Regions from separate parts of the Comamonas resistens genome, predicted to be linked through region 1. Evidence: predicted binding sites of a transcription regulator. Region 1 holds the regulator's gene; each other region holds the start of a gene.
What was found. Region 1 encodes FNR, which switches genes on or off when oxygen is low (the NO sensors DNR and NnrR bind a similar motif). Its sites were predicted from a motif close to TTGATNNNNATCAA; they were not measured.

Region 1 (4,279 bases):
GATCTTGAAGCGCGTCGCTTTTACCTGTTCGGGCTGGTGCTTTACCCGCAGGATTTCATTTATCTGACCGGTCTTCTCATCATCAGCGCGTTGGCGCTTTTCCTGTTTACGGCGGTCGCAGGGCGTTTGTGGTGCGGTTTCTCCTGTCCGCAGACCGTTTATACCGAGATTTTTGTCTGGATCGAGAGCAAGGTCGAAGGCGATCGCAGTGCCCGTATGCGCATCGACAAGGGCGGCTGGACTTTCGAGAAGATCTGGAAGAAGTCGCTCAAGCAGTTCCTCTGGATCGCCTTGTCCCTGTGGACCGGTTTCACCTTCGTGGGCTATTTCGTGCCCATCCGTGAACTGGGTGTCGAGTTGCTGGCCCTGAGTGGCAACTGGCAGATTTTCTGGGTGCTGTTCTATGGTTTTGCCACCTATGGCAATGCCGGCTATATGCGCGAGCAGGTCTGCAAATACATGTGCCCTTATGCACGTTTTCAAAGCGCCATGTTCGACAAGGACACCATGATCGTCAGCTACGACGCAGAGCGCGGCGAGGGGCGCGGTCCGCGCAAGAAGGGCAGTGACTACAAGGCCGAAGGTCTGGGCGACTGCATCGACTGCAAGCTCTGCGTGCAGGTCTGTCCCGTGGGTATCGACATCCGCAACGGGCTGCAGTACGAGTGCATTGGCTGCGGCTTGTGCATAGACGCCTGCAACTCCGTGATGGACAAGATGGAGTATCCACGCGGCCTGATCCGCCTGACCACGCAGAATGCCGTGTCCAAGGCATGGAAGCATGCGCAGATGATTCGCCGCATCTTCCGTCCGCGTGTGCTGATCTATACCTCGGTGCTGGTGGCACTCAGTGCCGCCATGATTGCCAGCCTGGCGATGCGTGAACCCGTGAAGGTGGACGTCATCCGTGACCGGGCGGCGCTGTCGCGCATCGTGGCCGGAGGCAAGCTGGAGAACGTTTACCGCCTGCAGATCATGAATGCCACGGAGACCGAGCAGAACTACCGCATCAGCGCCGTGGGCCTGGATCATCTGGAGGTGGCTTCCGAGCAGGAAGTGACCGTAGGCCCAGCGGAGACACGTGGCATTGCCGTGCGTCTGCAGATTCCCTATGGCTCGGCCGATCCTGGTTCGCACACCATCCATTTCAATCTGGATGCCGTGCAGGCCCAAGGTGGGCGCGTGTCCGAGAAGGCTGTTTTCCTGGTGCCGCGCTAGACGGCAAGGTTATCGACTATCCGCAACAATAGCTTGGCTGGCGCTGCGCATCTGGCGATGCGCCGCACTGGCAAAGTTCCACATTGAAAGAGATCCGCCATGTCGGCAACAACCCCAAGCGCAGCACGTGCGGCAAGCGCAGCCAAACCACAGCATCCCGAGGACGGCAAGCCTTGGTGGAAGTTCGCCCATGTCTGGCTGGTTCTGGCGGGCCCGGCCGTTGTGGTCGTCGCAGGCCTGGTCACGGCCTATATCGCCATGAGCAAGCCTGACCCCGTGATCGACCCCGATTACTATCGTCATGGCATCGAGATCAACCAGCGCATGAGCGAATCACAAAAAAGCCTGGCCCCGGCACTGACCGGGCGCAATCATGCGGCAACGCCTGCACAAGATCACCCTACAGATCGCTGATGCCGGGTTGCAGGGCACAGCACTCCATGAAAAAAGGCCGCCCAGCGGCCTTTTTTCATGGAGCATGCTCTGAAATTCAAAGCGCCTTGCGCAAGTAGAGTCTATGTTTTGCGTAACGACACCTATGAAGTGAAGATTTAATAGGCGCTGGCTGCTATCAATTAAAGAATTCCCGTGCCTGGGTTTCTCGGTGTTTGCCCGCAAGGGGCTGGTCAGTTCGGCCCGGCAATGTGCAGAATGTCCTCACCGCTCCCCGCAGCCCAAGGAGATTCGTGATGGACACTCAGCGCTGGATGTGGATTGCATGGCCCGCATTTTTGGCCGCCGCAGTCCTGGAAATGGTGGTTTTTGCCTTTGTTGACCCGATGGATGTGCACTGGATGGGGTCGCCACTGGAATGGTCGCGCAGCGCCGTCTATACGGCAGCATTCTTCGCCTTCTGGCTGGTCATGCTGCTTTGCAGTCTGATGACGCGCAGCCTGGCGCGCTCGGCGCAGGATTTGAACAACGGCATCGTCTCCGAGCCTTTGGCCGATTGACAAGCTTTCCAAAAGAACAAGGCCCGCTGTAAGCGGGCTTTGTTCTTTTGAGGGTTAGTAGATCAGCTCTGGCATTGCTGGCTGTTGACAATGCGCTTGAGCGCTTCGGTATCCAGAATGCGCAAGTGGCGCTGCTTGACTTCCACAATGCCTTCTTCGGCGAACTTGGAGAAGGTGCGGCTCACGGTCTCCAGCTTCAGGCCCAGATAGCTGCCGATTTCCTCCCGGGTCATGCGCAGCACCAGTTCCGACTTGGAGAAGCCGCGGGCAGCCAGGCGCTGCACCAGATTCAGCACAAAAGCGGCCAGGCGCTCTTCGGCGCGCATGCTGCCCAGCAGCAGCATCACGCCATGCTCGCGCACGATTTCGCGGCTCATGACCTTGTGCACATGGTTTTGCAGGGCCGTCACCTCGCGCGAGAGCTGCTCGAGCTTGTCAAAAGGCATGACGCAGACTTCGGCATCTTCCAGCGCCACGGCGTCGCAGGTGTGATGGTCGTTGACGATGCCGTCAAGGCCGATGATTTCACCGGCCATCTGAAAGCCGGTGACCTGGTCGCGACCGTCTTCGGTGGCCACGCAGGTCTTGAAGAAGCCGGTTCGGATGGCGTACAGCGAAGTGAATTCCTCGCCGTTGCGGAACAGCAGTCCGCCACGCTTGATCTTGCGGCGCGTGGCGACGATTTCGTCGATGCGCTCCATTTGCTCATCGTCCAGGCCCATGGGCATGCACAGTTCACGCAGATTGCAGTTGGAGCAGGATGCTTTGATGGTCTGAAGATTCATGGCTTGCAGCAGCGGTGCGGACGCACAGGGAGTGAGGCCGCGCCGTTCATTGACCTCTAGGTTGGTAATGAGATGGATCAAATTGTCGCAGCACTTGCCTTGTTATCCCTTGATGTGAATCAAGGACAAGGGGTTTGCCTTGGGGCACAGTGAAGACACTGATTCCAAAAACACGCGCTCGCTGCAACAAGACGGGCATCCGGTCAGGCTGAAGAGAAGCTCGATATCGGTGTCCTCTGCAGTGTGGGTGCACCCTGACTAAGAGCCATGACCGCAGTTACGCCCGAATTGCTAAGCCGTTTTGATATTCCGGGGCCTCGCTACACGTCGTTTCCAACAGCCGACCGTTTTGTTGAGGCTTTCGGCCCTGAGGACTATACCCTGGCACTGCAGCAGCGCAAGGCACATTCGGCTGCCCGCGCGCTGCCGCTGTCCCTTTATGTCCATGTGCCGTTCTGCGAGTCGCTGTGCTACTACTGCGCCTGCAACAAGATCATCACCAAGCATCACGAGAAAGCGGCGCAGTACCTCGACTATCTGCGCCGCGAAGTCGCCATGCATACCGAGCATTGCGGCAAGGGCCAGGTTGTCAGCCAGTTGCACCTGGGCGGCGGCACGCCCACGTTTTTCAACGACGACGAGCTGCGTGCCTTGATGGCGCTGATGCGCGAGCATTTCAAGCTGGACCCCGCGGGTGAATATTCGATTGAGGTGGACCCTCGCACCGTGAGCAACGAGCGTCTGCAGGCGCTGAAGGAAATGGGTTTCAACCGCCTGAGCTTTGGCGTGCAGGATTTCGATCCCGATGTGCAAAAAGCCGTGCATCGCGAGCAACCGGCACAGCAGGTCTTTGCCCTGGTGGAAAAAGCGCGCGAGCTGGGCTTTGTGTCCATCAATGTGGACCTGATCTATGGTCTGCCCAAGCAGACGCCTCAATCGTTTGCGCGTACGCTGGAGCAGGTCAATGCCTTGCGCCCTGACCGCATAGCGCTTTATGCCTATGCCCATCTGCCCGAGCGCTTCAAGCCACAGCGTCGCATTGAGTCTGCTGACCTGCCCATGGGGCAGGACAAGCTCAATATGCTCTCCAGCGCGATCGATGCATTCATGGACGGCGGCTATGTCTATGTGGGCATGGACCACTTTGCGCTGCCCGATGACTCTCTGGCCATTGCCAAGCGCCAGGGGCGTCTGCACCGCAATTTCCAGGGCTACAGTACCCAGCCTGACTGCGATCTGATTGCGCTTGGTGTCTCTGCAATCGGGAAAGTGGGGGCTACCTACAGCCAGAACGTCAAGACGCTGGAAGAGTATTACGACGCT
Region 2 (4,279 bases), 250 kb from region 1:
TGCCCTTGGGGGTGTACACATGGGCCATCACATAGGTATTCCAGTCGGCTGCGGCTTCCACGCCTGCACGCAACTCCTTTTCGGTGAACTGGGTGCTGTCCAGCGGGTCGTACAGCGATGCCACACCACCGCCCGCCAGCATCTTGATTTGCGAGGCGCCCAGCATCAACTGTTCGCGCACGCGGCGCAGTACCTCGGCTTCGCCATCGGCGATCATGGCCACGCCTGTCAGCTCCACCTGGCTCAGTGGCTCGTTGGCTGCACGTGGAATATCGCTGCGCAGCCTAAAGTCGCCATGCCCCGAGGTTTGCGAAATCATGGCTCCACTGGGGTAGATGCGTGGACCCGGGATCATGCCTTCATCAATGGCGCGCTTGAGTGCAAAGGCCGGGCCGCCGGCATCACGTACCGAGGTGAAGCCGCGCATCAGGGTGCGTTGCGCTTCCTGTGCCGCTGCCAGATATAGGTAGCCGAGGTCGGCTGTCATGGCGGTAGTCTGCGGTATGGCGGCCAGCATGGTGTGCCAGTGGGTGTCGATCAGGCCAGGCATCACCAGCTTGCCCTGGCAGTCGATGACCAGGGCACCTTCCACGGTTTCTGCCGTGGAGGGCAGTGCGGCAATCTGTTTCCCTTGGATCAGCACCTGTACGCCTTGGCGCGCAGGCTTGCCGGAGCCATCAAACAAGCGCAGATTGGTCAACAAGGTTGGGCGCTCCGCATGCTGGGGCAGGCCCGGGTTGGCTTCGGCGGCTTGCAGGCCCACAAACGGCGCCATCATGGCAGCGGTGCCGCCCACGAACATGCGGCGTGACATATCGCTCATGACACGTTCATGGAGCAACTGGCACAGCACGCTGCCACAGTTGCACGATCTGGGACGAATAGACCCGGTTTTCCATGTCAGGCCTGTGTCGGCTGCGATTGCGTTGCTCATCGGCACTCTAACCTTTCCAAAATCGACAAAGAAATGTCTGGCTTCAATGTGACAAATTGACCCATTCGCTCACAATTTGATGCAGGGATGCTACACGACGAGGCCATGAAAAACGCCCCGGCGCCAAGTGGCGCAGGGGCGTGGCGGCTTGGTTGGCGATGGCTTATTCGGCGCGATGTACCAGCACGGGGATGCTGCTATTGGTCAGCACCTTCTGGGTTTCGCTGCCCAGCAAAATGCCGCTCAGGCCTTTGCGACCATGAGAGGCCATGCAGATCAGATCGCACTGAGCATCCTTGGCCTGCTTGATGATGGCTTCGCTGACCGATGCATTGGTTACACGCACAGCATTGAAGGGCACGCCTTCTGCCTTGGCAAGCTCCTCGGCGAAATGCAGCACCGTATCGGCTTCGGCCTGGGCGCTTTTTTCAAACTCCGTTGCGTCATAGGCAATCATTGCGCGTGATCCGTAGATCAGAGCCTGGTAGTCCGCCATCACGAACAAGGCCGTTACCTGCGCGCCTTGTTCCTTGGCTAACTGAATGCCGGTGCGGACCGCCGCTTCAGAAAGTTTCGAGCCATCTGTAGGGATGAGTACATGCTTGAACATATCCAGCCTCCATGCGCCAAACCGGGCGCGTTGCTTGCAAAAATCCGAATCGGGCTGGGGACATATTCCCACTGCTAGAGGTGGGAGACAAGGGCTGGCACACAAGAACTCCATCGGTTTTTGATGGAAATCAATCTTGGGTGATTACCTATAAAAATGCCCTCTAATCATTGGAGGGCAAGCGCTGAAAGCTATCAAAGAATCTTGAGCGCATATTCTTGTGAATATCGCCCGGGTTTTGGATAGATAGTGCAATCGATTGGCGGCAGAAGGCTCCGGTGTCGCGGCTGGGTATTGCGTATGGGCCGGGGCGTATGGGCCGGGGGCCGGAGGCCTGTTTGGAGCGTATGCGCCAATCTTTCAATTGCCGGGTTCGAGCGAGATTGTGAAGCGCGCGCTTTCGCCTCTCTGGACAGCTTCGCGAGTGAGAAAAACTCGAACTCGGTAAGCGGTATCGGATTCAACGCGGAAGGTGCAGCTGTGAGGGGAAGCCTGGTTCAGACACAGAGCATCTGTAGAGTCGCCCTTGATGACCGACATGTGGCTGTTGGGATTGTTGGTGTGGAGCGTGACAGTCAGTTGCTGCAGTGCGTGAGTGTCCAGCCCGTATTGAGCGACGCCGTTGCCCGTGATCTGACCGCTATAGGTGTTTGTGGTGCTGCTCGCAAAGGATTGCGAGCTGCTTGTCTGAGCCATCGCGCAGCCTCCACTGAGGGTGCCAAAAAGTCCGGCGGCGGCCAACAGCGGCGTTAGGCGTTTCATGCGACTCTCCTGGCTGTGTTGGGCACAGCAATGGGCAGAACCAGAGCCCCGCGAGGACAAGGGCATCTGCTGTTTTGACATGGACAGGAGGAGATTACGCCCCTATGGATGGCGACGTCTATGGACAGCCATGTTTGTAGCGGGGGCGATCTGCCCCGCATCCTGCAGATTTGTGAGCGGCGCTTTTCATGCGTTTTTTGCCAACAAACACCTGTGCTCTTGTCAGCGCAGGCGAGTGAAGAACATAGGCATTCAATCCGGGCTCAGACAGAAGTCTGCTGCTCTTTGAGGGCCGCCAGCGCGGTAGGGTTGGGTGTGGGCTCGCCTATCTTGTGCAGCGTGTTGCGGTCGGTATGGGCAAAGGGCCGATTTTTGCCGGGGATGGTCAGCGTCGTTTCCTGCTCGTAAGACCAGGTTCCGTCCGGATGTTTGGTGACGGTGATGGTGTAGGCATCTGTTCTGAATGCGTGTTCCAGAAACGGGTTGGACGAGATGCCGTTGACGGTGGAGCCGCGTACGGCGCTGAGAGTGAAGCTGGTGGCGTCGGCGGTGGTCTTGCCGGTCGCCATGGCGGTCTGGCCGCGTGGGATGGTCAGAGTCTGAATGATGTTGCCCGTGGCCGGCTCCCAGAGCCAGTAGCCCACCTGGTCGTGAAAGGTTTCCACATCATCGGGTTTGACGATGCGTGTGTGATAGCGCAGGCCATAGAAAAGCTGCGGGCCGTTGGTTTGCGCATCAATGGGCTGCAGTTCCATGTGTTCGATGAAGGCCTGCTTTTCCGGGCCGTCGGCCTTGGGGTTGATGTCCAGGCCGCGTTTGCCGGTCCAGATGCCGGCCATGCCGGTGAACGGGCCGAGGTTGGCCAGGGTGTCTGCATCGGGTGTGGGCTCGGTGTAGATGTCTTGGGGAAAGTTTTCCATGGTGGGTGACGGGCTTTCGCGTTGAGATCTGTTGGACTTCAGTGTAGCGAGCTTGCAGGCTGCTTTGGCTGTATCCCCAGGTTGGACCGGCGTGGGGTATTTCTGCGTCAGTGAGTCGGGGCAGGGCGCGGCAATTGGAAGCGCACAGTTAGAATGGATGGGATTAGCCTAACCCTGTTGGTGGAGGTTGGATGGCAGTTCTGTAGTGCATTAATGCTCTGTAGAGGCCCGGACTGTGGCGCATTCGGGTCGCACGGCTTTCACCATTGTTGATAGGGCGAACGTAAGTTCGCCTTTATTTTTGCTGCCGCAGAAAGATTGACCATGTTCGAATCCATCCGCAAGCATTCCAAGTTCGTGATGATCTTGTTGTTCTTGCTGATCATTCCCTCTTTCATTTTTGTCGGGGTCAGCCAGAACTATTTCACAGAGTCCAGTCAGGCCGTGGCTCGTGTGGATGGGCATGACATTACCCAGCAGGACTGGGACAACGCGCATCGTGCCGAGAGTGACCGCCTGCGCGCGCAGAACCCCAATATGGACGCCAAGCTGCTGGACTCTCCGGAGGCGCGCTACGCCACGTTGGAAAAACTGGTGCGTGACCGCGTGCTGGTTGCCGCAGCGCAAAAGATGCATCTGACCACGACAGATTCGGAGCTGGTGCGCACGCTGCAGGAAATCCCCGCCATCGCCGCGCTGAAGAAGCCCGATGGTTCGCTGGATGCCGAGGCTTATAAAGCGCTGGTGGGCGCTCAAGGCATGACGCCAGAAGGCTTTGAAGCCAATCTGCGCAAGGAGCTGGCGCTCAACCAGGTTTTGGGCAGCGTGACTGCGACGAGCTTTACCACCGGCGCGCAGCTCAAGCAAGCCATGGACGCGCTGTATCAGCGCCGCGAGATTCAAGTGGCTCGCTTTGATGCGGCAGCGTTCGCACCCAAGGTTCAAGCCAACGAAGCCGATCTGAAGGCTTTTTACGAGGCCAATACGGGCCTGTTCAAGCAGCCCGAGGAAGCGGCCGTGGAATATGTGCAGCTGGATCTGGCTGCAGTTGCC
Region 3 (4,279 bases), 750 kb from region 1:
CTTGGTGAAGTAGAAGGGACGCTCCACGCTCTTGTCCACGGGACGGCCCATCTCCACGGCATGGGCATGGTAGTTGCGGCCCACGAAGAACAGGCGGTTGATGGGCAGGCGCTGATCGCTGCCGCGCACGGGCAGGGACTGGACAGGGGCGGGAGCCCACAGGTAGTTGGCTTGGGACATGGGAAATTCCTTTCAGCGGTGGGATGGATGGATCAGCCGGGCTGGCAGCGGTAGGCGTGCACGGCCTCGAAGATCGGGGTGTCGGCAAAGCGGAATAGGTCCAGGGGAACCTGGCCGGCATCGCAGCGCGCGGTGAAGCTCTGCCACGAGGGCACGACGAACAGGTCGCCCCGTCGCACCTGCCATTGCTTCTCGCCCACGGCGACCGTGCCCTGGCCATCGAAGACCTGGAACACGGCAGAGCCCACTTCGCGCTTGGGCCGGGTGCTGGCGCCGCTTTTCACGCGGTGCATCTCGCAGCGGATGGTGGGCAGCACGTCGCGGCCGTTCGTGGGATTGGTGTAGCGCACGGCGGCGTGGCCGGGGCTGACGGTGGCGGCGTACCCTTCGGCTTCCAGCGCCAGCTGCTCGTTCAGGGCCCGGTCCGTATCCACCCAGCGGTAGGCCAGCAGCGGGGTGACCGGGGCCTCTTCAAGGTGGGCCACCGGGCGCAGGCCGGGATGGGCCCACAGGCGTTCGGAGCGCGAATGCCGTGGCGTGGCGCGCTCGTGCGGGTCCAGGTGCAGGCGTCCGTGCTCGAAGAACTGCGACTCGCCGTAGTAGGCAAACGGAATGTCCAGGCCGTCTATCCAGGCCATGGGTTCGCTGGCCGCGTTGTGGTGGGCATGCCAGTTCCAGCCGCCCTGGGGCAGGAAGTCGCCGCGCGACATGCGCACCGAGTCGCCGTTGACCACGGTCCACACCCCTTCGCCTTCGACCACGAAGCGGAAGGCGTGCTGGGTGTGGCGGTGCTCGGGAGCATCCTCGCCGGGCATCAGGTACTGGATGGCGGCCCACAGCGTGGGCGTGGCAAACGGACGGCCGCCCAGCGCCGGGTTGGCCAGCGCGATGGCGCGGCGCTCGCCCCCGCGGCCCACGGGCACGATGCGGCCGGCTTCGTCCGCCAGCTTGAGCAGGTGGTCCCAGCGCCACAGGTGGTCGGCGGCCTTGCTGCTGGGATGGGCGGGCATGAGGTCGCCGATCTGCGTCCACAGTGGCACCAGCATCTCCTGCTCGAAGCCGCGATACAGCTGTTCCAGCGCCGGCGTGGGCTCGGGCTGGCCGGGGGCGGCCACGGCCGAAAGTTTGACGGGAGAGGGAATGGCTTCGGTCATGCTCATTTCGGTTTCTTTCTTGTCTGTTCCTGCATGGGGGCCGCTTCTCTCAGTCTTCGGCCAGGCACTTGTCGACCGTCCAGCCGTAGAGCCATTCCATGGCGTCGTAGAAGCGCTCGGGCGTGCGGCCCTTCCACAGGTCGTTGCGCACCAGGCGCTCCACGCCTTTGGCGTGGAAGATGCGGCCCATCTCGCGCGCCGACAGCACCACGCGCGCCGTGCGGGCGATGCGCGAGCGCTCATACAGCTGCAGGGCCCGGGGCCAGTCGTGATCGCAGCGCTTGAGGGCCTCGCCCAGCGTCACGGCGTCTTCGAGCGCCATGCAGGCGCCTTGCGCGATGTATTGCAGCGTGGGGTGGGCGGCATCGCCCAGCAGCGTGGCGCGGCCGAAGCTCCATTGGCCTATGGGGTCGCGGTCGGCCGTGGCCCAGCGCTTCCAGCTCTTGGGCATGTCAATGAGCTGGTGGGCGCGCGGGCAGCAGTCGCGGTAGTAGCTCTGCACCTCTTCGCGGCTGCCTTCGCGCACGCCCCATTCCTCCTGCTCGCGGCTGTGGAAGGTGACGACCACGTTGTACTGCTCGCCGCCACGCAGCGGGTAGTGCACGAGGTGGTAGTTGGGGCCGACCCAGATGCTGGCCGCATTCCAGCGCAGGTTCTCGGGGAAGTCGTTCTTTTCGACTACGGCGCGGTAGACCACATGGCCCGAGACGCGGGCCGGATCGCCCACATATTGCTGGCGCACCACCGACTTCACGCCGTCGGCGCCGATCAGGGCCTGGCCCCGATGGGCCCTGCCATGCTGGTCGTAAACCGTGACGGTCTCGCCGTCCTGCTCCACGCGCTCGATGCGCGTGCCGGTCAGGGTCTCGATATTGCCCAACGCCCGGGCGCCTTCGAGCAGCGAGGTGTGGATGTCTGCGCGGTGGATGACCGCATAGGGATTGCCGAAGCGCTCGCGAAAGCCCTGACCCGTGGGGATGCGGCCCAACAGGCGCTCGTCCAGCGCATCGTGCATGACCATCTCGTCGGTATAGACGGCGCGGTCCCGGGCCAGCTCGCCGATGCCCAGCGCGTCGAAGGCTGCAAACGCATTGGGCCCGAGCTGGATGCCGGCACCGATCTCGCCCAGCTGCGGTGCCTGCTCCAGCACCTTGACCGCATAGCCCTGGCGGGCCAGCGACAGGGCTGCCGCCACGCCGCCGATGCCGCCGCCGGCGATCAGAACGGGAAGAGTCGAAGAACTGGGGTTGATGGTCATACGGGTCACTTTCTCGGGGGCTTGCGGAGCGGTTGATGCCAGGTGCCTATCGCGTCCTGTTTTCAGCCGCTTTTTCCGAAAGCAAATAAACAGTGTGCTGATGATCAGTGTGGTTTTGATTTAATTCAAAAAGACATTGGGTAAACCCTAGGTTTTCTGCATATGGCTCTGGATGACGGGTTTTGTCCGGAACAGCGTCCGAACGTGAGAACATCGCTGGGCCGCTACATATCGCCCGCGATCCAGGGCTCTGACGCGGCACGCAAGCGCGCCTGGAGGAGAGGGCGCGAAGCGACTCAGGGCATTTCTCAGGACAACATGCAATACCAACCCGCAGAACTGGAAAACTATCCCGGCTACCACATCCGGCGCCTGCAGCAGATCGCTGTGGCCGTGTTCATGGAAGAGGTGGATGCCTTTGGCGTCACGCCCGTGCAGTACGCTTCCTTGTCGGCTGTACTGCGCCAGCCCGGCATTGACCAGCGCACGCTGGCCCGTTCCATCGGCTTCGACACCTCGACCATCGGCAGCGTGATCGACCGGCTGGAAGCGCGTGGCCTGATGGTGCGCAACGCCAGCCCGGCAGATCGCCGCGTGCGCCTGCTGACGCTCACCGATGCAGGCCGCCAGCTGCTGCAGCAGGCCGAGCCGGCGGTGCTGCGCGCCCAGCGCCGCATGCTTGATCCCCTGCCTGACGACAAGCGAGCCCAGTTCATGGAAATGATTTCGCTGCTGATCCACGAGAACGACGAATTCGCGCGGGCGCCCAGCGCCGTGGCCGAGCGCAGCGCGGAGCGCAAGCGCACGGCGGCCGTGAAGGCCGTCAAGGCGCTGGCCGGCAAGAACAAGGCTGCGGCCGAATAAGCTGCGGGCAGGGCCATGGACTGGGACCATCTGCGTTTCTTTGGCGAGCTGGCGCGCAACGGCAGCATGGCCGCAGCCGCCCGGCGCCTGGGCGTGGAGCACACCACGGTGTCGCGCCGCATACAGGCGTTGGAAAAGCAGCTAGGCGCGGTGCTGTTTGCGCGGGAGTCCGGGCAATGGCGGTTGACCGAAGCCGGGCGCCAGTTGCTGACGGTGACCGACGCCATGCAAAGCGCGGTTGATGGGCTGGAGCGCGGTCCGCTGGCACAGTCCTCCGCCAGCGAAGGCCCGGCGGGTCTGGTGCGTGTAGGCGCGACAGAGGGGTTTGGCACGCAGATGCTGGCGGGGGAGCTGGCGCGGCTCACTCAGCGCTACCCCTTGCTCAGCGTGGATCTGCTGGCGCTGCCGCGCATGCTGCATCTGTCGAGTCGCGAGGCCGATATCGTGATCTCGCTGGAGCGGCCCAGGCGCGGCTCCATCATCGTGACCAAGCTGGCCGACTACCGTCTCTATCTCTACGGCCAGCGTGAATACCTGGCGCGCAAGCCGCTGGTGGCTCGCACGGAGGATTTGCGCCACCACAGTTTTGTGCACTATGTGGACGATCTGCTGTTCACGCGTGAGCTGCAACTGCTAGACACCCTGCATCGGCCCGAGCGCTTTGCCCTGCGCAGCACCAGCATTACTGCCCAGTACGAAGCCGTGCGTGCCGGGGCCGGGCTGGCCGTGCTGCCAGCGTTTGTGGCCGACAAGGATCCGATCCTCAGCCGGGTCCTGCCCGAGCAAGCCTGTTTTACCCGCACCTTCTGGATGAGCATGCCTG

Region 2: the regulator FNR is predicted to act here: its motif matches at 1,665-1,678, upstream of QMY55_RS08765 (universal stress protein).
Region 3: the regulator FNR is predicted to act here: its motif matches at 2,708-2,721, upstream of QMY55_RS13375 (3-hydroxybenzoate 6-monooxygenase).

The regions. Positions count from the first base shown of each region.
Region 1 is NZ_CP125947.1:2,115,345-2,119,623, forward strand. It holds gene ccoG (cytochrome c oxidase accessory protein CcoG) at 1-1,218, shown strand, start outside; gene QMY55_RS09920 (FixH family protein) at 1,318-1,632, shown strand; gene QMY55_RS09925 (hypothetical protein) at 1,908-2,171, shown strand; gene fnr (fumarate/nitrate reduction transcriptional regulator Fnr) at 2,234-2,956, opposite strand; gene hemN (oxygen-independent coproporphyrinogen III oxidase) at 3,224-4,279, shown strand, end outside.
Region 2 is NZ_CP125947.1:1,862,609-1,866,887, forward strand. It holds gene QMY55_RS08760 (metal-dependent hydrolase family protein) at 1-934, opposite strand, end outside; gene QMY55_RS08765 (universal stress protein) at 1,098-1,544, opposite strand; gene QMY55_RS08770 (DNA breaking-rejoining protein) at 1,905-2,306, opposite strand; gene QMY55_RS08775 (FABP family protein) at 2,570-3,226, opposite strand; gene QMY55_RS08780 (SurA N-terminal domain-containing protein) at 3,551-4,279, shown strand, end outside.
Region 3 is NZ_CP125947.1:2,864,475-2,868,753, reverse strand. It holds gene QMY55_RS13385 (fumarylacetoacetate hydrolase family protein) at 1-180, opposite strand, end outside; gene QMY55_RS13380 (cupin domain-containing protein) at 213-1,340, opposite strand; gene QMY55_RS13375 (3-hydroxybenzoate 6-monooxygenase) at 1,384-2,592, opposite strand; gene QMY55_RS13370 (MarR family winged helix-turn-helix transcriptional regulator) at 2,911-3,456, shown strand; gene QMY55_RS13365 (LysR family transcriptional regulator) at 3,472-4,279, shown strand, end outside.